Regions from separate parts of the Amorphus sp. 3PC139-8 genome, predicted to be linked through region 1. Evidence: predicted binding sites of a transcription regulator. Region 1 holds the regulator's gene; each other region holds the start of a gene.
What was found. The regulator LexA, encoded in region 1, represses DNA repair genes until DNA is damaged. The targets are predictions, from matches to a motif close to TGTTCNNNNTGTGTTCNG.
Positions count from the first base shown of each region.

Region 2: HNS03_RS14460 (single-stranded DNA-binding protein) is a predicted target of LexA. The motif match lies at 4,722-4,739, and genes of this name have one in related genera.
Region 3: HNS03_RS02155 (helicase-related protein) is a predicted target of LexA. The motif match lies at 1,488-1,505, and genes of this name have one in related genera.

Region 1 is NZ_JABJVY010000002.1:332,947-343,596, reverse strand. Features, by position in the region: gene HNS03_RS03940 (3-hydroxyacyl-CoA dehydrogenase/enoyl-CoA hydratase family protein) at 1-1,814, opposite strand, end outside; gene HNS03_RS03935 (acetyl-CoA C-acyltransferase) at 1,814-2,950, opposite strand; gene HNS03_RS03930 (enoyl-CoA hydratase/isomerase family protein) at 2,973-3,755, opposite strand; gene HNS03_RS03925 (TetR/AcrR family transcriptional regulator) at 3,862-4,500, opposite strand; gene lexA (transcriptional repressor LexA) at 4,836-5,552, shown strand; gene HNS03_RS03915 (ComEC/Rec2 family competence protein) at 5,811-8,087, opposite strand; gene gltX (glutamate--tRNA ligase) at 8,205-9,638, shown strand; gene gltA (citrate synthase) at 9,910-10,650, shown strand, end outside.
Region 2 is NZ_JABJVY010000014.1:79,965-90,614, forward strand. Features, by position in the region: gene gyrA (DNA gyrase subunit A) at 1-1,898, opposite strand, end outside; gene HNS03_RS14450 (MarC family protein) at 2,171-2,806, shown strand; gene HNS03_RS14455 (protein phosphatase 2C domain-containing protein) at 3,038-3,910, opposite strand; gene HNS03_RS14460 (single-stranded DNA-binding protein) at 4,024-4,542, opposite strand; gene uvrA (excinuclease ABC subunit UvrA) at 4,985-7,867, shown strand; gene HNS03_RS14470 (hypothetical protein) at 8,279-8,437, shown strand; gene HNS03_RS14475 (serine/threonine protein kinase) at 8,665-9,762, shown strand; gene HNS03_RS14480 (putative bifunctional diguanylate cyclase/phosphodiesterase) at 10,008-10,650, shown strand, end outside.
Region 3 is NZ_JABJVY010000001.1:471,340-481,989, reverse strand. Features, by position in the region: gene HNS03_RS02160 (DUF3108 domain-containing protein) at 79-999, shown strand; gene HNS03_RS02155 (helicase-related protein) at 1,748-5,086, shown strand; gene HNS03_RS02150 (RNA-binding S4 domain-containing protein) at 5,073-5,420, shown strand; gene fdxA (ferredoxin FdxA) at 5,721-6,059, shown strand; gene HNS03_RS02140 (CarD family transcriptional regulator) at 6,573-7,169, shown strand; gene HNS03_RS02135 (RNA polymerase factor sigma-32) at 7,342-8,211, shown strand; gene HNS03_RS02130 (DUF3096 domain-containing protein) at 8,317-8,463, opposite strand; gene rpsA (30S ribosomal protein S1) at 8,674-10,377, opposite strand; gene cmk ((d)CMP kinase) at 10,612-10,650, opposite strand, start outside.

The DNA of each region.
Region 1 (10,650 bases):
CCGGGCGCGCGGGCGAGCAGCCGCGTGCAGCCGCCCCAAGCCGGAATCAGACCGGCCTTGGTCTCCGGCAGGCCGATCGTCAGTTCCGCGTGCGCCACCACGCCCTGGGTGTGCAGCGCGATCTCGCAGGCGCCGCCGAGCGCCAAGCCATGGGCGGCTGTCACCACCGGCACCGGCGCCTGCAACACCCGGTGGAACACATCGTGGCCGCGGCGCAGATAGCCCTCCAGCGTGGCGTCCTCGCCGCTCTCCAAGAGGCTCAGAATGAACGACAGGTCCGCACCGGCAGAGAAGGTTCGCGGATCGTCGTTGCCGATCACCAGCGCGTCGAAATCGCGCCCGGCGCGGGCCAGCGTGTCTTCCAGGAGGTCGAACACCGCCGGCGCCAGCGTGTTCATCTTGGAGTGGACCTCGAAGCACGCCACCCCGTCGCCGATATCGCGCAGCGACGCCGCGTCGTTGCCGACAATCTCGCGCGCCTCGGAAAGCGAGGCCGGCCGCTGTCGCACCGTCATGCGCCCGTCGGCGGCCCGCACCTGGTCCGCAGCATAAAAGCCACCGTCCGCAGCCGCCTTGGCCAGCAACGCGGGAACCGGCCGGCCCATTGTCTCCAGGCTGGCGACGACAGTCGCCGGTCCGACCCTGTCGGCAAGCTTGAACGGCCCGGCGCGCCAGGAATAGCCGAGCTCGATCGCGATATCGACCGCACCGACATCGGCGGCGAGCTCCGGGGCGTGCTCGGCGGCGTAGGCGACCACCGTGGCCAGCATGCTGGCGGCATAGCGCCCCGCCGCCCCGTCGTCCGCCAGAAGCGCGGCCAGATCGCGACCGCCGCCGGGCAGATCCGCCGCCGCCACGGGCTCGGCCGGCCGATAGTCCCCCGTTTCGAGATCAAGTGCCTCGCGGCTGCCGTCGCCGGCCTTGCGATAGAAGCCGGCGCCGCTCTTGCGACCATAGCGGCCGGAGGCAACTAGCTCGGAAAACAGCGGGTCGGCCGGCAGGTCGAAGCGATGGAGATCATCCTGCTTCGGCAACGCCGACAGGAGGCTACCCCACACATGCGGGACGAGATCAATTCCGACCAGATCGAACAGGCCGAAAATGCCGGTGCGCGGGATTCCGAACGCCGCGTTGATGGCATCGGCGCGCTCCACGCTGAGCCCGAGCCGCTTTGCCTCCAGCGCGGCGACCGCCATCCAGAAGCACCCGATCCGATTGGCGATGAATCCTGGCGTATCGCGGCAATCGACCACGGTCTTGCCAAGTGCAGCCTTTGCCGCCGCCCGCACACGGTTCGCCACGCCGGGATCGGTCTCCGGCGCCGTGACCAGCTCCATGAGCTGCATCACCCGTGGCGGGTTGAAGAAATGAGTGATGACGAAGTCGGCCGCGAAACCGTCGCCCATGTCGGCGATCAGCGCGGCGCGCGGGATCGTCGACGTGTTCGACGACAGGATCGTGCCCGGGCGGCGGACTGTCTCGATCCGCTTGTAGAGATCGCGCTTGAGATCGAGGTCCTCGATGATCGCTTCCACGATCCAGTCGGCCTCGGCAAGCCAGCCGAGATCGTCCTCGACATTGCCGGTCCTGACCAGCTTCGGACCGCCGCTCGCCATAAAGCCCCCGGCCTTCAGCTGGCGGGCAACCCCACTTTCGGCCGGCGCGTTGCGCTTGCCCTCGCCGCCGGGAATGTCCAACAGGTCAACGGGGATGCCGGCGTTGGCGAACTGGGCGGCAATGCCCGATCCCATCGAGCCGGCCCCGATGACCGCGGCGCGGGCGACGCCGGTTCGCTCGGCTCCGAGCGCCGTCATCAAGCCGCCTCCAGGATCATTGCGATGCCCATGCCACCACCGATGCACTGGGTCGCGAGTGCCCGCTTCTTGCCCTCGCGCTTCAAGAGCGTAGCGGCCTTGCCGACCAGCCTGGTGCCGGTGGCGCCCAGCGGATGGCCGAGCGCGATGGCGCCGCCATCGATGTTCAGCTTGTCCGGATCGATTTCCAACGCCCGGCGGCAAGCCTCCGCCTGGGCCGCGAAGGCTTCGTTCATCTCCACGATATCGATATCGTCGATGGTCAGACCCGCCCGCTTCAATGCCTTGCGGGAGCTCTCGATCGGCCCGAGCCCCATGACGCCCGGCGCACAGCCGGACACGGCGAAGCTTTCCACCCGGGCAAGCGGCGTGAGCCCGTGGCGATCGCAGAACTCCTTCGAGCAGACCAGCACCGCGGTCGCGCCGTCGGTCATCGGCGAGGAGGACGCCGCCGTGACCGTGCCGTCTTCCAGAAACACCGTCTTCAGCTCCGCGAGCTTTTCCAGCGACGTCTCACGCACGCAGCCATCGAGCGCAACGTCGCCGGCGGCCGTCGCCACCGGCGCGATTTCGGCGCCGAGCCGACCGTCCTGCTGTGCCGCGCGCGCCTTGGAATGGCTGGCGTGGGCGAAGCGGTCCTGGTCCTCACGGGTGACATCGTGCTCGCTGGCGACACGCTCCGCCGTCAGGCCGACATTGATGTAGTCGTCGATGGCCTGCTTATCCCAACTCGGGTGCGGCAGCACGTTGAAGCCCATCATCGGAACCCGGGACATGGATTCCGTACCGCCTGCGACGAAAGCCTCCCCGGCGTTCATCATCAGCATGCCGGCCGCCATCTGCACCGCCTGGATCGAGGAGCCACACCAGCGGTTGACTGTCGTGCCCGCGCTCGTCTCCGGCAGGCCGGCCAGCAGCCCCACCACACGGCCGATATTCAGCCCCTGCTCGGCCTCCGGGAAGGCGCAGCCCCAGACAACGTCCTCGATTTCGTCCGCTGGCGCGCCAGTGCGCTCCAGAAGAGCCCGGATCACATGCGCACCCAGATCGTCCGGGCGCACGCCGGCAAGCGCGCCCTTGCGCGCGAAGGTGAAGGGCGAGCGCACATAGCCCGCAATGAAAGCGTCCTTGGTCATCGCTGTCCTACCCGATGGTCCGTCAGCGGCCGGAAAACTTTGCCGGCCGCTTGGTGAAGAAGGCTTCGAGCGCCTCCGAAAAATCGTCTGTCTTCGCACAATCGCGAAAGCGCTCGGCCTCGGCATCGAGCTGGGCCTCGAGTGGCGTATCGAGGGCGGCGCGAAGCAGTGCCTTGGTGTGGCCGAGCGCACGCGGCGGGCCGCCGGCAAGCCGGGCCGCCAGCTTGCGCGCTTCGGTCATGAGCGCATCCGCCGGCACCACCCGGTTGACCAGGCCGATCCGCTGCGCCTCGGCCGCATCGACGGTGTCGCACAGGAGCGCAATCTCCAGCGCCCGGCGCTGGCCGACCAGCCGCGGTAGCGCCCACGAGCCGCCGCAGTCCGGGCTCGCGCCCACTCGCGCGTAAGCGAGATTCAATGTGGCGCCTTCGGCAACGATCGCGAGATCGGTGCCGATCAACAGCGACACTCCCGCCCCCGCGATCGGCCCCTGCCCGACCGCCAGCGTCAGGACCGGGCTTGCCGCCAGGCGCTTCAGCCCGGCATGCGCCGGCTCGATCAGAGCACGCGCCACCGCCGGCTTATCTTCGCCCGCCCGGAACGCGGCCAGATCGCCACCGGCCATGAACGAACGTCCCGCACCGCTCATCAAAATCACGCGTACGGACGGCTCGGCGAGCACGGTCTCGACACAGGCTTGAAAGGCTTGCGCCATGGCCCCATCCAGCGCGTTCAGCTGGTCCGGGCGGTTGAACCGCATCTCCGCAACGCCGTCCGCAATGGTCAGCTTGATCGGTTCGCTCATGGCGCCCTCGCCCTCCCTCACACTCCGAGCCCCTTGTCCGGAACTTTCGTTCTTGCCGTCGACCTGAGATCCGGCAGGCTGACCTGTCGGCCCCTGCCCGCCGCGCTCAGACCGCTTCCCCGCGCGGGGCAAGGCCGTTGACCAACATCGACACCGCTCCGTCTGCGATCTCCGAGGCTGACATCGGTCCCTTCGGGTCGTACCAGCGCGCTACCCAGTTCAGCGAACCCGACAGGGTGAAGGTCATCAGGCGGGCGTCGCCTTGCGCGATGGAGCCGTCGCGCATGCCGTCTTCCACGACGCCGCGAATGGTCTCGTCGATCTCCCGTTTCAGGGCGCGAAATTTTAGCCGGCTTTCTTCCGCCAGTTCGGCATCGGCGGTCCGGGTCACGCAGATCCCGAAATCCTGGGTCATCACCAGCGCATATTCGCGCATCAGCGCGCGCAGGCGATCCATCCCGCTGCCGCCACGGGCCGCAGCCGCGTCGGCCGCCTCCCGCAGCGCCGAAAGCCCGCGTCCCACGCACTCGAACAGGATCTCATCCTTGTTGGAAAAGTAGTGATAGATCGTCGGCTTGGTGACGTTCAGCGCCGTCGCCACGTCGTCCAGCGAGGTCGCGTGGAAACCCTTCTGATTGAAGAACTGAACGGCGGTCGCAAGCACCGCCTCGCGCTTGCTCTCCCGTTCCCTCTCGCGCGCCTCGCGATTGGACCAGGGAGATTGGCGCGGCGAAAGGGTGGCCAAGGGGAATGCTCCGATGTCGCCTTCTTAAGCGTAAGCAATATACCCGCGAGTAAACAACAGTCAATCGATGCCGCCACAGCACGATTAGGCTGGCCGGCTGCTACGCGGTGACCGCCGACGCGGCCGACCCTTTGACAGCATCCGGGAAAAATGGTGCACAGTGTGCCACTAGCCGATCTCCAAAAGGCCCGGCTTTCGCCGCCACTTGTTCGCGCTTCGCCCCATCCATCGGAAACCGGACATTAACTCTTGCGGAACACATATGGAACGCGTACCTTACGTTCCTGATTTGTACGCGTCTTGGCTGGCTGCAAGCGAGGGGTGGGACCGACCTGATGCTGACCCGCAAGCAACATGAGCTCTTGATGTTCATTCATGAGCGGTTGAAGGAAACCGGGGTCCCGCCGTCGTTCGACGAAATGAAGGAGGCGTTGGCCCTCCGCTCCAAGTCCGGCATCCACCGTTTGATCACGGCCCTGGAAGAGCGCGGCTTCATTCGCCGCCTACCGAACCGGGCACGCGCGCTGGAAGTGATCCGGCTGCCGGAATCGGTTGGTCCTTCGCTGGCGGCCCCACGCAGCAAAGGCTTTTCCCCTGCCGTCATCGAAGGGTCGCGCGGCAAGGCACCGGCCTCCCCACCGCCGGCACCCGAGCCGAAAAGCACGGGCAACGGTCTGTCGATCCCGGTTATGGGCCGGATTGCCGCCGGTGTCCCGATCGAAGCGATCCAGCAGGAAAGCCATCAAATCACCGTGCCGTCCGATCTCGTGGGCGGCGGCGAGCATTTCGCGTTGGAAGTGCGCGGCGATTCCATGATCGAGGCCGGAATCCTGGATGGCGACACCGTCGTCATCAAGAAGTCCGACACGGCCGATAATGGCGACATCGTCGTGGCGCTGGTGGATGACGAAGAGGCGACCTTGAAGCGGCTGCGCCGGAAGGGCGCGTCGATCGCGCTGGAGGCTGCGAACCCGGCCTACGAGACGCGGATCTTCGGCCCCGACCAGGTGCGGATTCAAGGCCGGCTGGTGGCGCTGTTTCGCAGCTACTAGAGCATGTCCCGAATAAGGCGGAACCGGTGCTCGGCCTTCCCCTGCCCAAGACCTTCGGGACATACTCAAGCTATTGAATCTGGAGCGTTTCTTGTCGCTCGGATATGTCCATCCGAGCGGAGAGGTTCGAGAGCATTTCCAGGCGAAGTGGAAGCCGGTTCGCCATCCGGAAACGCGTTCGAACCGAACACTTGGAGCCGTTGGGGGTTCCGAGAAGAGCGCAATGATTCCAACGCGCGCTTGCCAAAGGCAAAAGCGCTACCGGCGCACCACGGGACGCGCATCCCAGGGGCGTGGCACCTTCGGACGGCCGCGCGTGAGGCGATAGAAGGGTGGATCGTCGATCCGCTTGAGCGCGAGCGCGCCGGTTTCGATCAACTTACGCCGATCGACCACCAAGAGTGGTCCAGTGCAATCGCGCGGCGCTGTGTGTCGCGTCACCAGGATCGTGGCGCGCTGGCAGTCCTCCAGGAAGGCCTGCGGCCGTTCCACGAAGGCGAGCTTGCCGTTCAGGATCCCCAAGCTGTGCGGGCTCTCTGTATTGACGGAGGACGCCGCCTCGGAGCCAGGCGGCCCGCGGACCAGCGGCAGCGTGCAGCCGAGCCCATCGCATAAAATGCCTGCCTTGACGCTCGGATCGTCCGCGGCGCGGGAATCGCCGTCGGCTTCCAGCCACATGCGCGCCACGAACGCACCGCCTTGCGCGACCGCGATGCGCAAACGCCCATCCGCCCCACGCACGGCGACCGTGCGGCCGTCATCGGCGATCAACACATCGGGGCGCGAAGCGAACGGCAAGAACGCGAGACCGGCGGCAATCGCACCGATTCCCAAAAACCGCCAGGATGTGGTCCACAAGGCCAGCCACAACAGGCCCGCTGCCATCGAGAGGACAGCCACAGCAGGAGTCCGGCCGACCGCCCCTGCCCCGGCGCTCAAATCCGCGACCATGTGAGCCACCGCGACGACCCCGTCGAGCCCCCAGCCCATCGCGGTGAGCGGAATCGGATCGAGGCCAAGCGGCATGAGCGCCACGGAGACGACGCCCGCCGGCATCACGACCAACGTCACCAGCGGCATCGCCAGGAGATTGCCCAGAAGTCCGAACGGCGCGATCCGGTGGAAGTGAAAGGCCCCGATCGGTCCGGTCGCAAGCCCCGCGATGAGAGAGGTGAGCGCCAGCCCGGCAATCCACAGTCCGCCCCAGCGGCCGATCCGCCGGATCCGTCCGGAATTTGCGGGCGGATCGCGGACGCGCTCCCGGCCGGCAAGCCACTCATAGGCCGCGACCAGAGCGATGACAGCCGCAAACGACATCTGAAAGCCCGGCTCGATTACCGCAGCGGGATCGATTGCCATGACGACCAGGGCCGCGACGGCCACCGAGCGCAGCGTCAGCGCCGGCCTGTCCGCCAGGATCGCCACCAAGGCGACCGCAAGCATGACGAAGGCTCTTAGCGTTGCGATCGCACCGCCCGACAGCACCAGATAGACGAAACCGGCCAGAAGAGCCGCCGCAGCAGCCCATTTGCGGATCGGATACGTCAGCGCGACCGAGGGCAGCGCGGCCAGGCCGAAGCGGATGAGCGTGAAGATGGTGCCGGCGACCAGCGCCATATGAAGCCCGGAAATCGCCAGGATGTGACCGAGGCCTGCCGCCCGGATCGCGTCCTGGGTGTCCTCCGGGATGCCGCCGCGGTCGCCCACCAGAAGCGTGGCGGCAAGCTCGCCGTTGCGGCCGGGAAGCGCCATCCGCAGCCGTTCGGCGATGTTCGCGCGCACATGCGCCACCGCCGCCACGACGCGAAGATCGAGCGGCGGCGATCCCAGGTTCGCGGGCTTCGGCAAGCCATAGGAAAACCCGCTGGCGCCGATCCCCTCGAAGAACAGACGCCGGGCGGAATTATAACCTCCAGGCGCGACGGGCCCGCGCGGCGGAGCAAGCCGCGCAATCGCGCGCACGCCATCCCCCACCTCCGGCCTATCTCCTCTGCCGCGCGCGGTCATCCGCACCCGATGCGGCATCCGCTCGCGCGTCAGCCCCTCCATCGAGACCACCCTCAGGACATAGCGCACCGCCCCGTCCGGTCTCGGCTCGCGCGTCTCGACGAACCCCCGCACCACGAAAGTGCCGTCATAAGGCACGACCGGCGCCTGCACCCGCGCCGTTTGTCCCGCAACGGCGGCCATGGCGAAAAGCACGGCGGCGCAAGTCGCCAGCGCCGCGAAGCCGAGCCGATGGCGCTGGCTGTAGACGGCGGCGAGCGAAACGGCGAGACCAAGGCCCGCAAGCGTCGGCCAGTGCGGTTCCCGCGGCAGCGCGAAATAAACCGCGATGCCAACCGCGGCGGCCACCGGCAACCAGAGAAAACCCCTGCCGCGATCGAGGTCGGTCTCCAGGCACTGCGCGACCCAATTGCGCACGCGGGACGGCAGCCCGCGCAGGCGCGCACTGCGCACCGATGCGCGAAACGGCAATGCGCGAAAGTGCGCAGCCCTGCGTCGAAGCCTCGACGTCGTCGTCGGCTCCTGCATTCCACCGCCCCAATGCTTTGGCGCGCCCCGCAGCCCATGCTAAACGAGCCGCGCCCGCCCCGGCGAAATCGTCCACCGGTAGCATGCGGGTTTTTTCGATAACCGAAAGAGGCATCCATGACGGCGCCCGTGGTCACGCGTTTCGCCCCCTCTCCGACCGGCTTCCTACACATCGGCGGCGCGCGCACCGCGCTCTTCAACTGGCTCTATGCCCGCCACACCGGCGGCAAGATGCTGCTCAGGATCGAGGATACCGACCGCGAACGCTCCACGGACGCGGCCATCGCGGCGATCCTGGACGGGCTCTCCTGGCTCGGCATCGATTGGGACGGCGAGCCGGTCTACCAGTTCTCCCGCGCCGAACGTCATGCGGAGATTGCACACGCGCTCTTGGAGTCCGGCGCGGCCTATCGTTGCTACGCGTCTGCCGAGGAGCTGACGGAAATGCGCGAGCGCGCCCGGGCGGAGGGACGGCCGCCGCTCTACGACCGGCGCTGGCGCGACCGCGATCCGTCCGAGGCACCGGAAGGCGTACCCCCCGTCATCCGCATCAAGACGCCGCTCGACGGCGAGACGATCGTGGAAGACCGGGTCCAGGGCCGCGTCTCGTTCGCCAACAAGGACCTGGACGACTTCATCATCCTGCGCTCCGACGGCACGCCCACCTACATGCTCGCCGTCGTGGTGGACGACCACGACATGGGCGTGACCCATGTGGTGCGCGGCGACGACCACCTGACCAACGCCGCCCGCCAGAGCGTCATCTATCAGGCGATGGGATGGGACGTGCCGAGCTGGTCCCACATCCCGCTGATCCACGGACCGGACGGGGCCAAGCTATCCAAGCGCCACGGCGCCCTGGGCGTGGAAGCCTACCGCGCCATGGGCTACCTGCCCGAGGCGCTTCGCAACTATCTGGTGCGGCTCGGTTGGAGCCACGGCGACACGGAGATCTTCTCCACCGAAGAGATGATCGAGTGGTTCGACCTCGACCAGATCGGCCGCTCGGCAGCCCGCTTCGACTTCGCCAAGCTGGAAAACCTGAACGGCCACTATATCCGCACCAGCAGCGACGAGCGGCTGATGGAAGCGATCGACACGCTGCTGCCGCACCTCGACAACAACGTCACGGTCGCAACAACGCTCACGCCCGAGATTCGCGCGCGCTTCGCACACGCCCTTCCGGGGCTGAAGGAGCGCGCGAAGACATTGGTCGAACTAATTGATTCGGCAGAATATATCTGGGCCAAACGCCCACTTTCTCTCGACGCAAAGGCCGCCGGCATACTAACCGACGAGGCTCGCAGCCATCTCGCCGCCATGGCGGAACGTCTCGCCAAGCTTCCCCAATGGAGCGCGGAAGCCACGGAAGCGGAAGTCCGCGCCTACGCCGAAGAGACCGGCTTGAAGCTCGGCAAGGTGGCGCAACCTCTACGTTGCGCGCTGACCGGCCGCACCACCTCCCCGCCGGTGTTCGATGTCTTGGAGACACTCGGCCGTGAGGAGAGCCTCGCACGTCTGAGCGATCAAGCATCCTCTCCAGCAGCCTGATCGCAAGAACGCTCACGCGGCGGCGGGGACATGCCACCGCGTGAGAACGACCGACCACACGCTTTCGGCGAGCCTCCTCGACCGGCAACCGCAGAAGGCGCGGCAGGTCGTCCGCAAAGTCCGGTGTTGCTTGCGAGGTGGGTTCAAATCGGCTACGCAGCAAGCGACAATCCACCCATCGCGAGGCACCGTCGTCGTACGGTGAAGGGGCGATCGGTGCCCTCCCGCACGGATCCACCCGCCTGCGATCTTGCTAGATTGGGGTGTGCTTATGGCAGATGGGAAGAATGCCAAACTAACGATCGGAGACGATAGCTGGGAGTTTCCGATCCACTCCGGCTCCGTTGGGCCGGATGTGGTCGACATCCAGTCGCTCTACAAGAATACCGGGCGCTTCACCTACGACCCCGGCTTCACTTCCACGGCCTCGTGTGAATCGAAGATCACCTTCATCGACGGCGACGAAGGCGTCCTTCTCTATCGCGGCTACCCGATCGACCAACTCGCCGAGCACGGCGACTTTCTCGAGACCTGCTACCTTCTCCTCTACGGAGAGCTGCCGACCACGGCGGAAAAGAACGATTTCGTTCAGCGGGTCACCTACCACACGATGATCCATGAGCAGATGAACCGGTTCTTCACCGGTTTCCGTCGCGATGCTCATCCGATGGCGGTCATGGTCGGTGTGGTCGGCGCGCTTGCCGCCTTCTATCACGACTCCACCGACATCACCGATCCGCAGCAGCGTATGATCGCCAGCCTGCGCATGATCGCCAAGATGCCGACCATCGCGGCTATGGCCTACAAGTACTCGATCGGCCAGCCGTTCATGTATCCCCGCAACGATCTCGACTATTCTGCGAACTTCCTGCAGATGTGTTTCGGGGTGCCGTGCGAGGACTACAAGTTCAACCCGGTTCTGTCCCGGGCGATGGACCGGATCTTCATCCTGCATGCCGACCACGAGCAGAACGCGTCGACGTCGACGGTGCGGCTCGCCGGTTCTTCGGGT
Region 2 (10,650 bases), on a different contig from region 1:
ATCGACGAGATGCCCTCACCCTGCTCAAGCGGCAGGATGTTGATCAGCGCCTTGCCGCGCGCCTGCGGCGCGGCGAGCGGCAGCCGCCAGACCTTCTGCTTGTAGACGATGCCGCGCGAGGAGAAGAACAGCACCGGCGTGTGGGTGTTGGCCACGAACAGCCGGGCGACGAAATCCGCCTCGCGGGTCGACATGCCGGACCTGCCCTTGCCGCCGCGACGCTGCGCGCGGTAGGTGGCGAGCGGCACGCGCTTGACGTAGCCGGCGTGGCTGACGGTGACGACCATGTCCTCACGCTGGATCAGGTCCTCGTCTTCGAGGTCCGCCCCGCCTTCCAGGATCTCGGTGCGCCGCGGTGTGGCGAACTCTTCCTTCACCGCGGTCAGCTCGTCCTTGATGATTTCCAGGACGCGGATGCGCGAGCGCAGGATCTCAAGATAATCCTTGATCTCCTCGGCGAGCTTGTTGAGCTCCTCGCCGATCTCGTCGCGTCCCAGCGCCGTCAGCCGCTGCAGGCGGAGGTCCAGGATCGCCCGCGCCTGCTCTTCCGACAGCCGGCAGGTGCCGTCCTCGGCAACCGCATGGCGCGGATCGTCGATCAGCCGCACCAACGGGATCATGTCGCGCGCCGGCCAGTCGCGGTTCATCAGCTCTCTGCGGGCGGTCGCGGGATCCGGCGAGGTGCGGATCAAATGGATCACCTCGTCGATATTGGCAACGGCGATCGCCAGACCGACCAGCACGTGTGCACGGTCGCGCGCCTTGTTGAGCAGGAACTTGGTGCGCCGGGTGACGACCTCCTCGCGGAAGCCGATGAAGGCCGTAAGCAGGTCGCGAAGCTGCATCAACTCCGGCCGGCCGTAGTTGAGCGCCACCATGTTGGCGCCGAACGTCGTCTGCAGCGGCGAGAAGCGATAGAGCTGGTTCAGCACGACGTCGGCGACGGCGTCGCGCTTCAGTTCGACCACCACTCGCAGGCCGTCGCGATCGGATTCGTCGCGCAGATCCGAAATGCCCTCGACGCGCTTTTCGCGCACCAGCTCGGCGATCTTCTCCACCATCGAGGCCTTGTTGACCTGATAGGGGATCTCCTTGATCACCAGCGCCTCGCGGTCCTTGCCGGCCGTCTCGATCTCGACCTTGCCGCGCATCACGATCGAACCGCGCCCGGTCTGATAGGCCGAGCGAATGCCGGAGCGGCCGAGAATGCTGCCGCCGGTCGGGAAGTCCGGCCCCGGCACGATCTCCCACAGCGCCTCAGCCGTGAGCGTCGGATCGTCGATCAGCGCGATGACCGCGTCGATCACCTCGCCCAGATTGTGCGGCGGCACGTTGGTCGCCATGCCGACGGCGATGCCACCGGCGCCATTGACCAACAGGTTTGGGAAGCGCGCCGGCAGCACCACCGGTTCGCGCTCGGAATTGTCGTAGTTGTCCTGGAAGTCAACGGTCTGCTTGTCGATGTCATCCAGAAGCGCCGTCGCGACTTTCTCCTGGCGGACCTCGGTGTAACGCATCGCGGCGGGCGGATCGCCATCGACGGAGCCGAAGTTACCCTGGCCATCGACCAGCGGCAGCCGCATGGAGAAATCCTGCGCCATGCGCACTAACGCGTCGTAGATCGCCTGGTCGCCATGGGGGTGATATTTACCCATGACGTCGCCGACGACGCGCGAGGACTTCTTATAGGGCTTGTTCCAGTCGTAGCCGTTCTCGTGCATCGTGTAGAGAATACGCCGATGCACCGGCTTCAGCCCGTCGCGGACGTCCGGCAGGGCGCGGCTCACGATCACGCTCATGGCGTAGTCGAGATAGGACCGCTCCATCTCGTCGGTGATCGAGACGCCGCGAATGCCCTTCGGCTCGTCGCCCGGCGGCGGAACTTGCTCGTCGCTCACGGAAAATACGCTCTCATGGTTGGTCGATTCCGATGTCTATAGACGATTCCCACCAGTCGAGCCAATTTCGGCGTGCCGAGGCGTTGGGAAAACGGTCAATGAAATCAACCGGATAGATGCAAGGTTCTCTGGACCGCAAATTCGGCAGGGGAAAGGCGGCCGCTTTCCTGTCAAATGGGTGTCGCACGCGGCCGTTCCAATGGTGCGTTTCAGCCGCCGAGACAGTTTGAATTGCGCTCCCCGATTGACCGAATAGAGAGGCCATCCAGCGCATGATCGACTATCTCACCCATGCCCTGACGACGCTGTTCGTCACCATCGATCCGATCGGTCTCGCCCCAATATTTCTGGGTTTGACGCCGGGATGGTCGCGGGCAGCCAGGCGCGCGGTCGCCTTCCGGAGCTGCCTGGTCGCATTCGCGATCCTTCTGGTGCTGTCGCTGGTGGGCAATCCGCTGCTCTCCTTCCTGGGTATCTCGCTGGCCGCCTTCCGCGTCGCCGGCGGCCTGCTTCTATTCTGGATCGCCGCGGAAATGGTGTTCGCCAAGCGAACCGAGCGGAAAGCGAACATCGCCCAGAGCGCCGCCCACGAAGGCGCCCCGGACGAAGACCACGACATCGCGATCTTCCCGCTTGCGATCCCGCTAATCGCCGGCCCTGGCGCGATCTCCGCCGTGATCCTGTTGTCCGACCAAGCACCGTCGACGATCGCGTTCGGCGGAATGATCGCCTCGTTCGCGCTGGTGCTTGGCGGGACGCTTTTGATCTTTCTGGGCGCGCAAAGGGTCGATCACGTTCTAGGCGACACCGGACGCGCGGTGCTGACCCGCCTGCTCGGCGTCATCCTTGCCGCGCTGGCCGTCCAATTCGTCGCCGACGGCGTGATCGCGCTCGCCAAGACGGCATAGGGCATGGCCACACCGGCTGAAAGTCGAATCTTCGATTTCGAACAAATAATGAAGACGTATTACTTCCCCGGCGACTGCATCGTGACCAGATGGGCACATGCGCGGGGACGTTCTTCACTACGACGACATTTCGAACACCGGACTCTTCAGCGCCGATAACGGCAACCGTTATGCCTCATCTTCCCCCGACCTGCGAGACGAGGTACTCGTCTCGAAGGACAAGGGTCGATTTCACCCCCGCCGGCGGCCGTTGCCCTCAAATCTCCCTCGCACCAGCAGTGCGGTGGCGTCGTCGGACACCTTGAAGCGCGGATAGCGCCGGCACGAAGGGTCTTCGCCGTGCTCTACCATCCGCAGCTCCTCACCCAGCGCGGCCAGTCCGCGTGACGTTGCGGCTTCCAGCGCGGCCTCCGGCGAATAACGGCCGTAGTCCTCAAACAGCGCCGCGAAGCCGTCGGTGGCCAGAAGTGCGGTCTGGGAAGCGGCCAGATCGAGCCGATGCGTCCGGGCGTGGTCGACCACCTCGGGGTCAAGGCCGAAGATCCAGTAGCCCTCGGGCGTGTTGTGCCGGTCGCGCCCCTCACGCATGCGCCGGCGCACCTCAGGATGGTCGAGAGTCGCACCGTGATCGTGCATCTGCTTTGCCGCCGCCTGCTCCACCTCCCGGCCCGGCCGGCCGAGCCCGACCGATCCGAACCGCCCCTCGCCTCCGCGGGCGATGAGAAGGCAGTCACCGAGCTCGATTGCCTCGATCCCGTCCGGATCGAACCGCGCGATCAGGATTGCCGCGGTGGGGCGCTGATGTCGTGCCTCGGGCGGGCGCACGACGGCCTCGTCGAAGCGTTGCGCCAGCAGATCGATCGTCTCCGCCAGAAGGGATCGAAGGTCGTCGGTCCCCGCTCCAATGCGCTCCGCCAGGATCTCACTGGCGGTTGCCGACAGCCAGGCCGCGTCGCTCGGCCCCTCCAGGCATTCGAACGCGCCGACCCCGGTCGCACCGTCGATCACCCAGGCGAAGTTGCCGGCGGTACCGAACGCGTCCTCGTTCGCCCGCGCCGGATTGCCCGGCAGCGAGCAGTGATCCAAGAGCGTCAGTGAGACCATTGCCGGCCCGCCTTCGCGTCCCGGCCCACAAAATGGGCCGACGACCTGAACTCGTTGCCGAACGCGCTTACACCGTCAGGCAAAGGGCGTTCGACGTTGAGACCGGGCAGAGATCAGAACGGGATCTCGTCGTCGAGGTCGCGGCCATAGCCACCACCCCCGCCGCCGCCGGTGTCCATCGGGCCGGATTGGCCGAAGCCGCCCGATCCGCCGGAACCGCCGCCATAGGAGCCACCGCCCCCACCCCCGCCGTAGGAGCCGCCGCCACCGCCGCCTTCGTTGCGGCCGTCGAGCATGGTGAGCGAGGAATTGAAGCCCTGCAGCACCACCTCGGTGGTGTAGCGCTTCTGGCCCGACTGGTCCTCCCACTCCCGGGTCTGGAGCTGGCCTTCCAGATAGACCTTCGAACCTTTGCGCAGATACTGCTCGGCAATCCGGCAGAGGCCCTCGTTGAAGATCACCACCCGGTGCCACTCGGTGCGCTCACGCCGCTCACCGGAGTTCTTGTCGCGCCAGCTCTCCGAGGTCGCGACCCGAAGGTTCGCGACCGGCCGACCGTCCTGGGTGCGGCGGATCTCCGGATCGGCCCCGAGATTGCCGACCAGGATCACCTTGTTGACGCTGCCGGCCATATTCGCCTCCTAAAATTCGCCGTTGCTGTCGGCGCAGCCCTCCGGCGCGCCATCAAAGTCGCGGCGACGATAACGGCCCGGCGCGCGCGGACCAATCGCCGAGCCCGACGTTCCACGTCTTTTCGCGATGTTTTTTCCGGCCCGTGCCCCAACCCCGATGGTCTCTTCGGCCGGAAATCTGGAACATTCCAGGAACATATTACATTGACGCGTGCCCCTGGCAACCTCTGAGAGACGACCTATCTGTGAGCATGGTCGCTCGCGGCACCTCGCTCCGCCGTGGGCTTGCCAATCCGCAACCTCCGGAACATAGATAGAACATACACGAGTCGGATCGAACCGTGCGCAAGCCGGCGCGGCGTTTGCAGGCCCGCCCTCTTCGGCGCTACACGGAGTGACGACCGACATTGCCGTCCTTCGCAAGACCGGACCAGACCGCCTCATGCACAAGACGATCGCCATCAAGGGCGCCCGCGAGCACAATCTGAAGAACGTGGATCTGGAGATCCCGCGGGATGCGCTGGTGGTCTTCACCGGCCTGTCCGGGTCCGGCAAGTCGTCGCTCGCCTTCGACACGATCTACGCGGAAGGCCAGCGGCGCTATGTCGAAAGCCTGTCGGCCTATGCCCGACAATTCTTGGAGATGATGCAGAAGCCGGATGTCGACCAGATCGACGGACTGTCTCCGGCGATTTCGATCGAGCAGAAAACCACCTCCAAGAACCCGCGTTCGACCGTCGGCACCGTCACCGAGATCTACGACTATATGCGGCTCTTGTGGGCGCGCGTAGGCATTCCTTATTCGCCTGCGACCGGACTGCCGATCGAGAGCCAGACCGTCAGCCAGATGGTCGATCGGGTGCTGGAGCTGCCGGAGAAGACCCGGCTCTATTTGCTCGCGCCGATCGTGCGTGGCCGCAAAGGCGAGTACCGCAAGGAGCTTGCCGAACTGCAGAAGAAGGGCTTCCAACGCGTCAAGATCGACGGCGCCTTCCACGAGATCGGCGAGGCGCCGGCGCTGGACAAGAAGCTGAAGCACGACATCGACGTGGTGGTCGACCGGGTGGTGGTGCGCGAGGATATAGCGACCCGGCTCGCCGACTCGCTGGAGACCGCGCTGCGGCTTGCCGACGGCATCGCGGTAGCGGAATTCGCCGACGAGACCGAGGCCGACGGCAGCCCGCGCCGGGTCGTGTTTTCGGAGAAGTTCGCCTGCCCCGTGTCGGGCTTTACGATTCCCGAGATCGAGCCGCGCCTGTTTTCCTTCAACAATCCCGCTGGCGCCTGTCCGAGCTGCGACGGGCTCGGCACGATGCTGAGCTTCGAAGCCGACCTGGTGGTGCCGGACGAGACGCTGTCGCTACGCGCCGGCGCGGTCCTGCCGTGGGCGCGCACCGGCAACACCTCGCCCTACTACACCCAGACGCTGGAGGCGCTGGCGAAACATTTCGATGGCTCGATGACCGAGCCCTGGCGTGACCTTCCCGAGGCCCTGCGCGACGCCATCCTCTACGGCACCAACGAGAAAGTGACCTTCGTCTACGACGACGGGCTTCGGAGCTACCAGACCAAGAAGAGCTTCGAAGGCGTGGTCAACAACATCGAGCGGCGCTGGCGCGAGACCGATTCCGACTGGGTGCGCGAGGAGCTGTCGCGCTACCAATCCGACAAGCCGTGCGACGCCTGCGGCGGTTACCGGCTGAAGCCGGAAGCGCTGGCCGTGAAGATCGCCGGGCGCCATATCGGCGAAGGCTCGGCCCAGTCGATCCGCGACGCCCACGCCTGGTTCGGCGAGCTGGACCAGCACCTGACCGACAAGCAGAACGAGATCGCCAGCCGGATCCTGAAAGAGATCCGCGAGCGACTGCGTTTCCTGGTGGACGTCGGGCTCGACTATCTGCAGCTTTCGCGCAATTCCGGCACGCTGTCCGGCGGCGAAAGCCAGCGCATCCGGCTCGCCTCGCAGATCGGCTCGGGTCTCACCGGCGTGCTCTACGTGCTGGACGAGCCCTCCATCGGGCTGCATCAGCGCGACAACGCCCGGCTTCTGGAAACGCTGAAGCGGCTGCGCGATCTCGGCAACACGGTGATCGTGGTCGAGCACGACGAGGACGCGATCCTCGCCGCCGACCATGTGGTGGACGTGGGGCCGGGCGCCGGCGTCCATGGCGGCCGCGTAGTCTCCCAGGGTACGCCGGAGGAGATCATCGCCGACCCGGCCTCGCTCACCGGACAGTATCTCTCCGGCGTGCGCGAGGTCGCGGTCCCGGCGGAGCGGCGCAAGGCGACCAAGGGCCGGCGCATCAAGCTCACCGGTGCGCGCGGCAACAACCTGAAGAACGTCTCGATCGAGCTGCCGCTCGGCACCTTCACCGCCGTCACCGGCGTCTCTGGCGGCGGCAAGTCGACGCTTCTGCTCGATACCTTCTACAAGGCCGTGGCGCGGCGGCTGAATGGCGCCCGCGACGTGCCCGCCCCCTACGATTCGATCGAGGGGCTGGAGCTGATCGACAAGATTATCGACATTGACCAGTCTCCGATCGGCCGCACCCCACGCTCCAATCCGGCGACCTACACCGGTGCCTTCACCCCGATCCGGGAGTGGTTCGCCGGCCTGCCGGAGGCGAAGGCGCGCGGCTATGGTCCGGGTCGCTTCTCCTTCAACGTCAAAGGCGGGCGCTGCGAGGCCTGCCAGGGCGACGGCGTCATCAAGATCGAGATGCACTTCCTGCCCGACGTCTACGTCACCTGCGATGTCTGCGAGGGCAAGCGCTACAACCGCGAGACGCTGGAGGTCACCTTCAAGGAGAAGTCGATCTCCGACATCCTGGAGATGACGGTGGAAGAAGGCTGCGGCTTCTTCGAGGCCGTGCCCCAGGTGCGCGACAAGCTGGAGACGCTGAAGCAGGTCGGCCTCGGCTACATCAAGATCGGCCAGCAGGCGACCACGCTTTCGGGTGGCGAGGCCCAGCGCGTCAAGCTGGCCAAAGAGCTTTCCAAACGCGCCACCGGGCGCACGCTCTACATCTTGGACGAGCCCACCACCGGACTGCACTTCCACGACGTCGCCAAGCTTCTGGAGGTGCTGCACCGGCTGGTGGAGACCGGCAATACGGTGGTCGTGATCGAACACAATCTGGAGGTCATCAAGACCGCTGATTGGGTGATCGATCTGGGACCCGAAGGCGGCGACGGTGGTGGCCGAATTGTGGCGATGGGCCGGCCGGAGGACATTGCCGCCAACGAGGAGAGTCACACCGGCCAGTTCTTGGCGGAATTGCTCGCCCGCCGGCCAAAAGCGAAGACGGCGAGCGCCGCCGAATAGAGAGATTTGACGACATGCGGAGGCACAGCCTCCGCAAGAAAATATTTCAAAACAGAAACTTAGATCCTATTCGGTGCTCACGACGGGCGGCCGCGATGCAGTCCGCGCCGCCAGCGCAGAGAGGAGCCCCGCCACGGCGGAAGGTTTCGGCGGCCAACGCCCGGCCCGGCTTTACTTGTCAAATTGCGACGAAATCGTGTCGAACCTTGCGTCGTAAGGTCTGCGCGAAATGCATGCATCGCAGAACTGACATGCTTTTTTATCTGATTACAGAAGAAGCAAACTAGCCCATATAAGCGTCAGTCGATGGTCACGGACCAAGCAGCCGGGACCATTTCGATGCCAGTCATCCACAATGAGGTCTGTTACCGCTGCCGGCCACGAGGCTCGGCGGCTTTTTGGAGCGCCGCCATGTTCGACATTTTCGTTCGGACGTTTCAGTCCTGGAAGGACACCCGCAACATCGCCGAAATCCGCAAGCTCACCCCCCACCAGCAGATGGACCTCGGGCTGAGCCCGCTGGACATCGAAAAGCTGGTCGGTCGCTCCAGGGATGTGCTGCGTCCGTGACTCAGAATTCGGACCGAGACGTAGTTTTTGCGTCTCTCGGTTCGTTTAAGCCGCGACCGTCCCCTCCCCTCGGGTCGCGGCGATAAGGAACGCCCGCCGGTTCCCTCCCACCGGCGGGCGTTTTCCGTTTCGACAGCCAATAAGGCCCTCAATTCTCGCGGTTGCCTTGTTGACGATCGATGCTTCCGGCTGCACCGAAAGGCGAAATGGATTAGGGAAGGCCCCAAGTGATCGGAGAGAATGCCGCCTTGGATGCCAAAACCCCCGTCCCCGCGCCCCGTTTCGAGGCCGACACCGTCCTCAAAAGCGACGTGTTCAGCCGCGTGACCCTCGGCCGCCTCGGCGATGTCGTCGTGGTGGAACGCGATGTGGCGCCGACGCCGATCTGGTCGAAACCGCTTGCTCATCTCCTGTTCTGGCGCGAGCGCCGCGCGCTGCGCCGCCTCGACGGGCTTAAGGGCGTCCCGCAACTCGTCGCCGCCGAGCGCGGCCGGCTTTACCGCGGCTGGATGGCCGGCGTTCCGCTCCACATTGCCGAGCCGCACGGCGACGTCGCCTTCTTCCGCGAAGCGAAGCGGCGGCTTCATTCCCTGCACCGGCGCGGCATCGCCCACAACGATCTGGCCAAACAGCAAAATTGGCTGCGCCTCGCCGACGGCGAGCCGGGGCTGATCGATTTCCAGCTCGCCAGCGTCCATCCCCGGCGCGGTAAGCTGTTTCGCGTGCTCGCCTACGAGGATCTTCGCCACCTTCTGAAACACAAGAAGCGCTACTGCCCGGACGCCCTGACGGCACGCGAACGCACGATCCTGTCGCGCAAGAGCCTGCCGACCCGGATCTGGATGGCGACTGGCAAGCGCGTTTACAACGCCGTGACGCGGGGCCTCTTCTCCTGGTCCGATGGCGAAGGCGGCCACGACCGCCTGCGCGAATTCGGCGCCAAGACCGAAACACGGCTCGCCGAACATCCGACGGTTCAGGCCGCTGTGGTGGTCAGCTATCCCTACCCCCGTCATGGTGCCGGGCTCTATGCCTTCGTGGTCGGCCCCCAGCCGGCGGATCCTCCCGCCCTTCAGGCCTGGTGCCGCGAGACGCTGGGCACCGCCGGAACACCCGACCTCATCCAACCGGTCGACGCGCTGCCGCTCGCCGCAGACGGGGCACCGCGCCGCGATCTCCTAACCTTGATCGCCCGCAACCTGTTGGACGATCTGGAAGCGGCAGAAGCCGACGAGACCACGCGGGAAACGGCGCGGCGGATCGCCGCTCACCGCCTCAACCTCTCCGACCGGACCTTCTCGGCCGGAAGCCCGGACGCGAGCTGACGCCAATCCAGGAAGGGCTTTCGCCAGTCTTCCTTCGTGCCGATCTGCCTTTCGTTACGTCTGCCATCACGGCCTGGGTCAGGACTTAAAACGCTGGCGCACGCCTCGTGGCTGGCCGCGACCCCCACTATACTTAGAAATACAATTTACTAGAGAAAATATTTAGAGTTGCAGGACATCAAATATTCACATTTATTAGCGCTTCCTCATCTAACGGCACGACCTGTGTCGCTGACGGAGGCCAGATGCTTTCGAAATCGCCGATCATTCCGACGATTGAATCGCTGCAAACGATCCTCAATTCCATTCCAAGTCCGGTTTTCCTGCTGGACCAGGACCATCGTCTCGTCATGGTCAACGATGCGTTCTGCGACTTCGCCCGCGTCGAACGGGACGACATCCTCAATACGACCGGAAGCAATCCCGACGAGCAACGGGACGTGTTTTGGCGCATTGACGAAGAAGTCTTCCGCACCGGAAGCATGATCGAGAATGAAGAAGTCGCCGACGACGCGGACGGCACCCCGCACATCGTCGTGACCCGCAAGCGGCTTGTCCACCTTCCCACGGTGGACGGCGAGACGCCTTTCATCCTGGCTTCCATTTCCGACGTGACGCGGATCCGGGAGGCCGAGGCGCGCGCCCGCTATCTTGCCTCCCATGACGAATTGACGGGCCTTGCCAACCGCGCCGAGCTCAACGAACGTCTGGCCGATGCAATCGAGCTTGCCCGCCGATCGGAATCGAAGGTCGGCTTCCTCCTGCTCGATCTCGACGGCTTCAAGGCCGTTAACGACAAGCACGGCCATGCTGCAGGCGACGAACTCCTAAAGGTCGTGGCAAAGCGTCTGAAAAGCCACGTCCGCGTTGTGGACACGGTGGCACGGC
Region 3 (10,650 bases), on a different contig from region 1:
CCCGCTAGCGTCTTGCCGAACGAGAGCCGGATCGGATGCGCGCGGGAGGTTCCCGGCCGCGTCGATCCCGCTCCGACAATGACCACGGACCGCCGGTTTGGACAGGCCAGCCACCTGCCGCCGGTCGGACGGACAGACGAGGACATGGTGGTGCGCGCACGTCAGTCGAACAGCAAAGGGCGTCGTCTCCTATCGGTCGGGCTGGCCCTGGCCGCCTGCATCTGGTCGGGCGCCGCGGCGACCGCGAGCGAGCGGACCACGGCAGGCGTGCGTTACGACGTCAGCTTCAAGGGCGTCACGATCGCCAAGGGCACGCTTTCCGTCATCCTCGAAGGCGAGGCCTATTCGGTGAAGGTGAAGATGCAGCCGACCGGGCTTGCGTCGCTCCTGACCGCCTCCAAGGTGGATGCCGAAGTCGATGGGGCGATGGATGGCGGGGTGCTGCTTCCCGTCAAATACAGCCTCTTGTCGGTCGATCCGAGCGATACGACCAAGGTGAAGATGCGTCTCAACAAGGGGCGGGTTACGTCGCTTTCGGCCCTGCCGCCGCTCGACCCGGCGCCGGATCGGGTCGACGTCACGGCCGCCGACAAGCGCGATATCATCGATCCGATCAGCGCGTCGGTGCTGCCGATGCGCCGCACAGGTGCGGCGCCGACGGCGGCGGATGCCTGCAATCGCACCTTGCCGGTCTTCGATGGTTGGAGTCGCTATCAGGTGGATCTCTCCGCCAAAGGCGCGGAACGCGTGCGAACGCCGAGCTTCGATGGGGAAGCCTTCGTCTGTAGCGCGCGCTGGACGCCGATCTCCGGCCATCGCGCGAACTCCGAAAGCGTGGCCTATCTTGCAAAGAATCGCGGGCTGGAGGCCGCCTTCGTTCCGGTTGGGGATGCGGTCCTGATCCCGGTTCGCATCGAGATCGAAACCCCGCACGGCGTGCTGTCGGTCAATGCGACCGACGTGAAGCTCCAGGGCGTGCGGTTGGCCCAGGCCAAATAGAGGCGACTTGCCACCGTCCAAACGAGCCCCCAGTTCGGTGAGCTCAAGGCAAAGACGACGCCATTTCCGTCAGACGCACACGGCACCGGGGATCAAGGGCGGCAGAGAGCCGCCCTTTTTATTCGTATTCTGTATTATGGTAAATAAATACTTAGTTGGATCGTTTAGATGTCATCGATGTTGAGTCGATCCGCATTCGAAATCGGAACAAATCCAAAACATTTGCCAGATGGCGATTCGGGCCCGATTCGTACGACTTGCGTTCTTCTTGGGGGTGTGGGTGGCCGAGGCTGGCGCCCCAACGGTCGGACGGCGCCGCTTGACTCCGTCGCGATTCGGAGTCCGCGCCGGCGACTCGCATGACGTGTCCCTGTGGTGCGTGTGCGGGTGCGCCAAAAACAAGATCTCGTAGGCGAACTGCGATTCAAATCAAGGCGTTGCGTAGAACGAACCATGAATCAAAGAAAGTCGCCGATTCGGCCGCGATTCGTTCCAGACTCGTTCCGGTTGCGGTCCGGGGTGCGATTTTTTACGGGCATACCGGCGCATCGCTGTGCTAGAAAGACTCGCTGCGTGGCTTCGAGACCTTGTCGGATCTTGAGTTGCGCGGCGGCGAAACGTCGGCGACCCTGGAGGAACGCGGGACAGCCGGCGGACACGTTGTCGACCGCGCCTTCGTCACCGCGGACCCGAAATCGCCGGCCATGCGAGCCCGAGCCGACCACATTTCATGACGATTCAATCTCCCATGCCTCTTCCCCGTTCGGTCCGGGCGCGCACCGTGACCGCGGTTCTGGGGCCGACCAATACCGGCAAGACGCATCTGGCGATCGAGCGGATGCTGGGCCATCGATCAGGGTTGATCGGCCTGCCGCTGCGCCTGCTCGCCCGCGAGGTTTACGGCCGCGTGGTCGCGCGCGTTGGACCGGATCAGGCCGCCCTGATCACCGGCGAGGAGAAGATCCTTCCGGAAAATCCGCGCTATTTCATCTCCACTGTGGAGGCGATGCCGCAGACCACCGACGTCGATTTCGTGGCGATCGACGAGGTGCAACTCGCCAGCGATCTGGAGCGCGGACGGGTCTTTACCGATCGGATCCTGCGGCTGCGGGGCCATTCGGAGACGCTGCTTTTGGGTGCGGCGACGGCGCGCGCGCTTCTGGAAAAGCTGCTGCCCGGGCTCAACGTGGTGACGCGGCCACGCATGTCGGTGCTGCGCTATTCCGGCTCCAAGAAGATCACGCGGCTGCCGACGCGTTCGGCCGTCGTCGCCTTTTCCGCCAGCGAGGTTTACCAGATCGCGGAGCTGATCCGGCGCCAGCGCGGCGGTGCGGCGGTGGTGCTCGGCGCGCTCAGCCCGCGGACCCGCAATGCCCAGGTCGAGCTGTTTCAGTCCGGCGACGTCGATTTCCTGATCGCGACCGATGCCATCGGCATGGGCCTCAATCTCGACGTCGACCACGTGGCGTTCGCCGCCGATCGCAAATTCGACGGCTATCAGTACCGCCGGCTCAATCCAGGCGAGCTCGGCCAGATCGCCGGCCGTGCCGGTCGCCACATGCGCGACGGAACGTTCGGGGTGACCGGACGGGTCGATCCGTTCGGCGACGATCTGGTCGAGGCGCTGGAGACCCACAACTTCGAGCCGATTCGCGTGTTCCAGTGGCGCAATGCCGATCTGGATTACTCCTCCATCAGCGCGCTGCGCCGCAGCCTGGACGAGCCTCCGCGGGAAGATGGTCTGACCCGCGCCCCGCCGGCGGAGGACATGGTCTGTCTGGAGTACGCCGCAAAGGATCGCGAAATTGCCGACATGGCGCGCGGTGCCGACGCGGTGGAGCGGCTTTGGGATGTATGCCAGCTTCCCGACTATCGCCGCATCGCGCCGGCCAATCACGCCGACCTCGTGCTCGGGCTCTATCGGAACCTGATGACGTCTGGGCGCATTCCTGACGACTGGTTTGCGCGGCAGTTGGCCTTTGCGGATCGCACGGATGGCGATATCGACACACTGTCGAACCGTATCGCGCACATCCGGACCTGGACTTATGTTGCCAACCGTGCCGATTGGCTTGACGATCCCGTCCACTGGAGACAAACCACCCGCGCCATCGAGGATCGCCTTTCGGACGCTCTGCACGAGCGTTTGACCCAACGGTTCGTCGATCGCCGAACCAGTGTCCTGATGCGCCGGCTGAGAGACAACGACATGCTCGAATCCGAGATCACCACCTCGGGCGACGTGATGGTGGAAGGCCACCACGTCGGCAATCTACACGGTTTCCGTTTCATTCCCGTGTCGACGGCGGAAACGCCCGACACCAAGGCGGTGCGCGCCGCTGCTCAGAAAGCGCTTGCGAGCGAATTCGAGCGCCGGGCCGATCGCCTGGCAGAGGCGCCGGATGCCTCGTTCGTGCTGGCCTCCGACGGCGCCGTGCGCTGGCAGGGCGAAGCCGTCGCCAAGGTGGTGGCGGGCGAGGAGACGCTGCGGCCGAACCTGATCGTGCTGTCGGACGAGCAGCTCAGCGGGGCGGCGCTGGAGAAGGTCCAGGCGCGGCTTCAGCTCTGGCTGAAAACCCATGTCGAGACGCTGCTGAAGCCGCTGTTCGATCTGCGCCAGGCGGCGGATCTGGAGGGAATCGCCCGGGGGCTTGCCTTCCAGCTCACTGAAGCGCTGGGCGTTTTGGACCGGCAGGCCGTCGCCGACGAGGTCAAGAATCTCGATCAGCAGGCGCGGGCGGGCATGCGCCAGTATGGTGTGCGCTTCGGCGCCTATCACATCTATATTCCGGCGCTTTTGAAGCCGGCGCCGAGCCGCCTTCTGGCGCAGCTCTGGGCGCTCAAGAACGCCTCTCTCGATGTCGCCGGTCTGGCGGACCTGCCCCAGCTTTCCGCCTCGGGCCGGACGTCGATCCCGCTCGATCCGGAGGTGCCAAAGGCGCTTTATGGCGCCGTCGGGTTCCGGGCGTGTGGCAACCGCGCCGTGCGCGTGGACATCCTGGAACGGCTTGCCGACCAGATCCGCCCGCTGATCGCCTGGAAACCGGCGGAAGCGACGGCGACCCCGCCGGAAGGCGCGATTCCCGAAGGCGGCGGCTTTACCGTCACCGTTTCCATGACGTCGCTGCTGGGCTGCTCCGGGGAGGATTTCGCCTCGGTGTTGAAGTCGCTGGGCTATCGTCTGGAGCGTCGTCCGGCCCCGCCCAAGGCGCCCGCTCCGGCGGCACCTGCTGTGGCCGCCCCGGCCGAGGCGTCGGCGGTGCTGGAGGGCGAGACGGCTGAAGCCGACACCATCGTTGCGGCTGGCAATGGCGAAGCAATGGTGGCGTCGGCGAGCGATGATGCTCCGGCTTTGGTCGCCGAGGCGAATGCCTCGGGCGAGACGCTGTTCGAACCCGCGAGCGCAGATGCGGCCGCGCCGGCGGAAACCGTCGCCGAAGAAGCGATCTCTGCGTCCGCTGCCGGGGTAAGCCCGGACGTTGCGGAGCCGGTCGTGGCGGACGAGGCGGCCGCGGCGGAGCTGGTAGAGCCGGTCGAGGCAACGGTCTCACCGGAAGGAGAAGCACCGGCTGCCGAGTTCCCGGCGGCAGAGGCTGCCCAGACAAACGCAGTGCCGACGGAAACCGCCGACACGTCCACCGCATCCGCCCCGGAGGCGTCCGCCGAGCCGGAGATGATCGAGGTCTGGCGGCCTGGCCGCCGCCGGCGTCCGGACGAGCAGCGCCGGCGGGAGCACGCAAAGCGCGACGGCAATGCCGAGGGCGAGCGCCAGGGCCGCAATCGGGGCCGGCGGGGCGGCGATCATCAAGGTGCCGCCGGTCGTGGCGGCGGGCCCAAGGGGCGAAGCGAAGGCGCCGAAGGCCAGCCCAAGCGCGATCGCAACAACGGGCCGTCCGGCGGCAAGCCGCACCGAGGCAAGGGCGGTGGTGGGCCGGCGCATGCCGGCAAGCAGCCCCAGCAGGGCAAGGGCGATCCACGGAGGCGCTCCGGTCCGCCGAAGGATCGGCCGGTCGATCCGGATTCGCCGTTCGCCAAGCTGGCCGAGCTGAAGCGCAATCTGGAACGGGGAACGCGTGACCCGAGCTGAGGTCGACGAGGCGTCCAGCCGTCAACGCATCGATGTGTGGCTCTGGCGCATTCGCGCTGCAAAGACACGCGGCCTTGCGCAGACGCTGGTGACGAGCGGCCATGTCCGGGTCAATCGCGAAAAGGTGAAGGCGTCCTCGCGTCGTATCGGCCCGGGCGATGTGGTGACCATCGCCGGGCGACACGCGGTTCGGGTGCTGGAGGTGATTTGCCTGCCGGAGCGTCGCGGCCCCGCGCCGGAAGCCCACGCTTGCTACCGCGATCTGTCGGCGCCGGCGAACGCGGACGAGCGTGGGGATCGCGCTGAGACCTCGGACGCAGACGACGAGGATTGAGCGCTTTTCGTCGCACCGTTTCGTTGAAGGCGGCAGGCGGGAAACAAACGTTCTATCCAACGGGATCTGGCAGCGCCTGGTTGCTTGAGCCGTCTGCGCGATGACGCTAGAGCCATTCCAGGAAATGCCGAACCGAGGTTCGGTTCCCATTTGCGTCAACACAACGGATTGGCGCCAGGCGTTGCTTCGTTCTATCGAAGCGGCGATGCGCTTCCGGTTTTTCGGACGGAGACACCGAGCCCGTCCGCACGACTGCGTGCCGGCGCCGAGAAAGGCGCGCACGCCGATTGGAGGATTGAAATGACGTACGTCGTCACCGACGCGTGCATCAAGTGCAAGTACACCGACTGCGTTGAAGTCTGCCCGGTCGATTGCTTCTATGAAGGCGAGAACATGCTCGTCATTCATCCCGACGAATGCATCGACTGCGGCGTGTGCGAACCGGAATGCCCGATTGACGCGATCCGTCCGGACACCGAACCGGGCCTGGAAAAATGGCTCGAGGTGAACGCCGAGTATGCCTCAAAATGGCCGAACCTGACGGCGAAGAAGGACCCGTTGCCCGAGGCCGACGCGTTTGACGGTGTCGCCGACAAGTACGAGACTTATTTCTCGGCGGAGCCTGGCCCGGGGGATTGATCCGGCCGACTAGGCAAGACGGGTCAAGACGGCAGCGAAAAGCGCGTTTGCGTCCCAGCGACTGTTTGTCGCGCTGGGGCCGCGAACCGGTTTGCGCGCCGCCATAAAACGCTTCCGCACTGCATGCCGCGGCTTTTGCCGTGCGGCAAGCCTTTGATTTTTCCTCAATTTGAGATATATTAGGGAATTGCTTTGATCGCTCGTAGCGTCAACCGTGTCGAGGCACTGTCTGCCATCGAACTTCCCGCTCCGCAGTAGGCGAGGTGAACCTCGCTACGCCGCTCGGGTCGTCGAGGAACCCGCATGTTACCTCGACGGATGCGAGCGCGGCTCCGCCATTTTGGCGCGGGCACGGTTTTTGCCGCGGGCGCGCTGATGTCGTTCGTTCGGTCCGACGCAGTCGGCGACCAAAGCATCGATAGCGAAGCGCCGCTTGGCGCTCAATAGACGATTCGGCCTGAAGGTCCAAGGCCGGTCGAAAAACATGAAAAAGGCACAGGAGTGCAGACGCGTATGGCCACCTCGGCAAAGAAACCGGTTCAGCGGTCGACCTTCAAGCCCCAAGACTACATCGTCTATCCCGCGCACGGCGTCGGACAGATCGAAGCGATCGAGGAGCAGGAAGTCGCGGGTCATCGTCTCGAGCTGATCGTCGTCAACTTCGAGAAAGACAAGATGACGCTCCGCGTGCCGGTCGCCAAGGCCAAGAGCGCCGGACTGCGCAAGCTCGCCGATAGCCCGACCGTGAAGAAGGCGCTGGATCTTGTGACCGGCCGTGCCCGCGTCAAGCGCACCATGTGGAGCCGTCGCGCGCAGGAGTACGAGGCGAAGATCAACTCCGGCGATTTGTTGTCGATCGCGGAAGTCGTGCGCGACCTCTATCGTGCCGATACCCAGCCGGAGCAGTCCTATTCCGAGCGCCAGCTTTTCGAGGCCGCTCTCGACCGCATGGCGCGCGAAATTGGCGCGGTCAACAAGGTCTCCGAGACCGAGGCGGTCCGGCTGATCGAGGCGCAGCTCGCCAAGGCTCCGCGTCGCAACGCGAAGGTGGCCGACGGCGAGGGCGGTGAGGATCTCGACGGCGAGAACGAGCAGGAAGAAGCGGCCTGATCGCCGCTCTCCAACTTTTTTGAGCTTTTTCAGGAACGGGTGCCTCGCGGTGCCCGTTTCTTTCTTTATGGGGTTCGATCACGATTACGTGCTGAAGCACGAATAGGGCTCGCCTGATCCGCGGCGGCGCGTTCATCGTAGGAGAGTTGAACGCATCAGATGCGAGGACGCCATGTCCGGGGCAATGCTTTCTCGACGCCAGCTCGTCCGCGCCGCAATGGACGCGCCCTATCTCGATCGCGATGAGGAACTCGATCTCGCCCGAAAGTGGCGTGAAACCGGCGACCAATATGCGCTGGACCGCCTTGCGTCCGCTCATATGCGGCTGGTGATCGCGCTTGCTGCGAAGTTCCGCAATTTCGGCCTACCCATGAACGACTTGATCCAGGAAGGTCATGTCGGCCTGTTGGAGGCGGCCTCGCGCTTCGAGCCGGAGCGCAACGTGCGCTTCTCCACCTATGCCACCTGGTGGATCCGAGCCTCCATTCAGGACTACATCCTGCGCAACTGGTCGATCGTGCGCGGCGGGACCTCCTCGACCCAGAAGGCCTTGTTCTTCAACCTTCGGCGCTTGAGGGCGAAGCTCGCGCGGACCGGCACGGTCACGGCACAGTCCGAGCTGTTCGACGAAATCGCCACGGCGGTGGGTGTCTCGCGCGCCGATGTGGAGCTGATGAATGCCCGGCTGTCCGGCCCGGATGCGTCGTTGAACGCGCCGGTGATGGAAAGCGAAGACACAGGGGCGGACCGCCAGGACTTTCTGGTCTGCGAGCGTCCGCTTCAGGACGAGACGGTCGGCGAAGTAATCGACACCGAACGGCGCAGCCGCTGGCTCAAGCGGGCGCTGGGCGAGCTGTCGGAACGCGAACTGAAAATCGTGCGCGAACGGCGGCTGCGCGACGATGGCGCCACGCTGGAGGCGCTCGGCGCAGCGCTCGGGATTTCCAAGGAGCGCGTGCGCCAAATCGAAAGCCGGGCCTTGCAGAAGCTGCGCACCGCACTCCTGCGCGATCACCCGGACCAAGCCGCCTTCACGGGCTGAAACCGGCCCGATTTCGCACCAGCTGACAGACCGCGAAACCGAAGCTCGCGACGGACTTGCCAGGATCGAAGCCGGGCGACGCTGTGCGTTTGGCCCCCGAACGGCTTATTGCATCAGGTTTGGAAACAGGCCGAGAATGCCGATGATGATTAGGTAAGCCGCGACGGCATAGTTCAGCACGCGCGGCACCACCAGGATCAGGATGCCGACGATGAGGGCGAGGATCGGCTGAATCGCAACGACGTCCACCATGTCTCAGTCTCCGAGCTTGTGATGACCGGCCACCAGATAGACGGCCTGGATCTCCATCGTAGCAACGGGCCGTGACAGGCAGCCGTTCCACCGACCCACGTTTTTGAGGGCGTTCTGGGGCCCGAAGGGCCTGACGTCCAACGAAAAAGGGCGGCCCGAAGGCCGCCCTTTCCAAACGCGTCCGATGTCGCGCCGTCAGCGCGTATCGGATCAGCTCTTGTCGTCTTCTTCGCGGGCCTTCAGGGCCGCTCCGAGGATGTCGCCGAGCGACGCGCCGGAGTCGGTCGAGCCGTACTGGGCGACGGCCTCCTTCTCTTCGGCGATCTCCAGCGCCTTGATCGACACGGCGACCTTGCGCGCCTTCTTGTCGAACTGGGTGACGCGGGCGTCGACTTTCTGGCCAACCGAGAACCGCTCGGGCCGCTGCTCGGAGCGGTCGCGGGCGAGATCGGCGCGCCGAATGAAGGCGGTGAGGTCGGTGCCGACGATCTTCACTTCCAGACCGGCGTCCTGGACCTGGGTCACCTCGCAGGTGATGATCGCGCCCTTGCGAACGTCGCCCGCCTCGGTGAACGGATCGCCCTGGAGCTGCTTGATGCCCAGCGAGATCCGCTCCTTCTCCACGTCCACGTCGAGCACGACGGCGCGCACCATGTCGCCCTTGTTGTACTCGGCCATGACGTCTTCGCCCGGACGGTTCCAGTCCAGGTCGGAGAGGTGGACCATGCCGTCGATGTCGCCGTCGAGACCGATGAACAGACCGAACTCGGTCTTGTTCTTGACCTCGCCTTCGACCTCGGAGCCGACAGGATGGCTCTCCAGGAAGACTTCCCACGGATTGTCGAGGGTCTGCTTCAGGCCGAGCGAGATGCGGCGCTTCACCGGATCGACCTCGAGGATCATGACCTCGACTTCCTGGCTGGTCGACACGATCTTGCCCGGATGGACGTTCTTCTTCGTCCAGCTCATCTCCGAGACGTGGATCAGGCCTTCGATGCCCGGCTCCAGCTCAACGAACGCACCATAGTCGGTGATGTTGTTGACGCGGCCGGTGAAGCGCGCACCCACCGGGTACTTCGCCTCGATGCCCTCCCACGGATCGGCCATGAGCTGCTTCATGCCGAGCGAGATGCGGTGGGTCTCGTGGTTGACGCGGATCACCTGGACCTTGACGGTCTGTCCGATCGACAGGATCTCGGTCGGGTGATTGACGCGGCGCCACGCCATGTCGGTGACGTGGAGCAGGCCGTCGATGCCGCCGAGGTCCACGAAGGCGCCGTAGTCGGTGATGTTCTTCACCACGCCTTCGATGATCTGGCCTTCTTCCAGGCTCTGCACCAGCTCCGAACGCTGCTCGGCGCGGGTCTCTTCCAGAACCACGCGGCGCGACACCACGATGTTGCCGCGGCGCTTGTCCATCTTGAGGATCTGGAACGGCTGCGGCGTGTGCATCAGCGGGCCGACGTCGCGCACCGGCCGGATGTCGACCTGGCTGCGCGGCAGGAACGCCACGGCGCCGTCGAGATCGACCGTGAAGCCACCCTTGACGGAATTGAAGATCTGTCCGGTGACCTTCTCGTTCTTGTTGAAGGCCTCTTCCAGGCGAACCCAGCTCTCTTCGCGCCGCGCCTTGTCGCGCGACAGAACTGCTTCGCCGAGCGCATTTTCCACGCGCTCCAGATAGACCTCGACCTCGTCGCCCATGTTCAGGGCGCCGTCACGGCCTTTGACGCCGAATTCCTTCAGCGGAACGCGGCCTTCGACCTTGAGGCCGACGTCGATCACGGCGAGGTCTTTTTCGAAGCCGACCACCGTCCCCTTGACGACGGTGCCTTCCTGCATTTCGGCCGCTTTGAAAGACGCATCGAGGAGGGCGGCAAAATCCTCACGCGACGGGGTGGTTTGTAGGGTCATTCAGTCTCCTGGTCGCCGATTGCTCGGCATGCGCCGGGGGTTGGTGTTGCTCGTCCCGTCCTGCAGGAGTGAAAGATCTCACCCGCTTTCGACAAAGCGGTCCGGCGCAAGGTGCCCCGGCAGGACGGCTAAATTCTGGACTTGATGAAACGCCACGAGCGACCGGATCAGACGATCTCGGCCGTTCGCACCTGCTTCGCTATGTGGCTACGACGAATGCCGGTGTCCACCGTCTCAGGTTGCAGTCGAGAGGCCGCCATTTTGGCCGCCCTT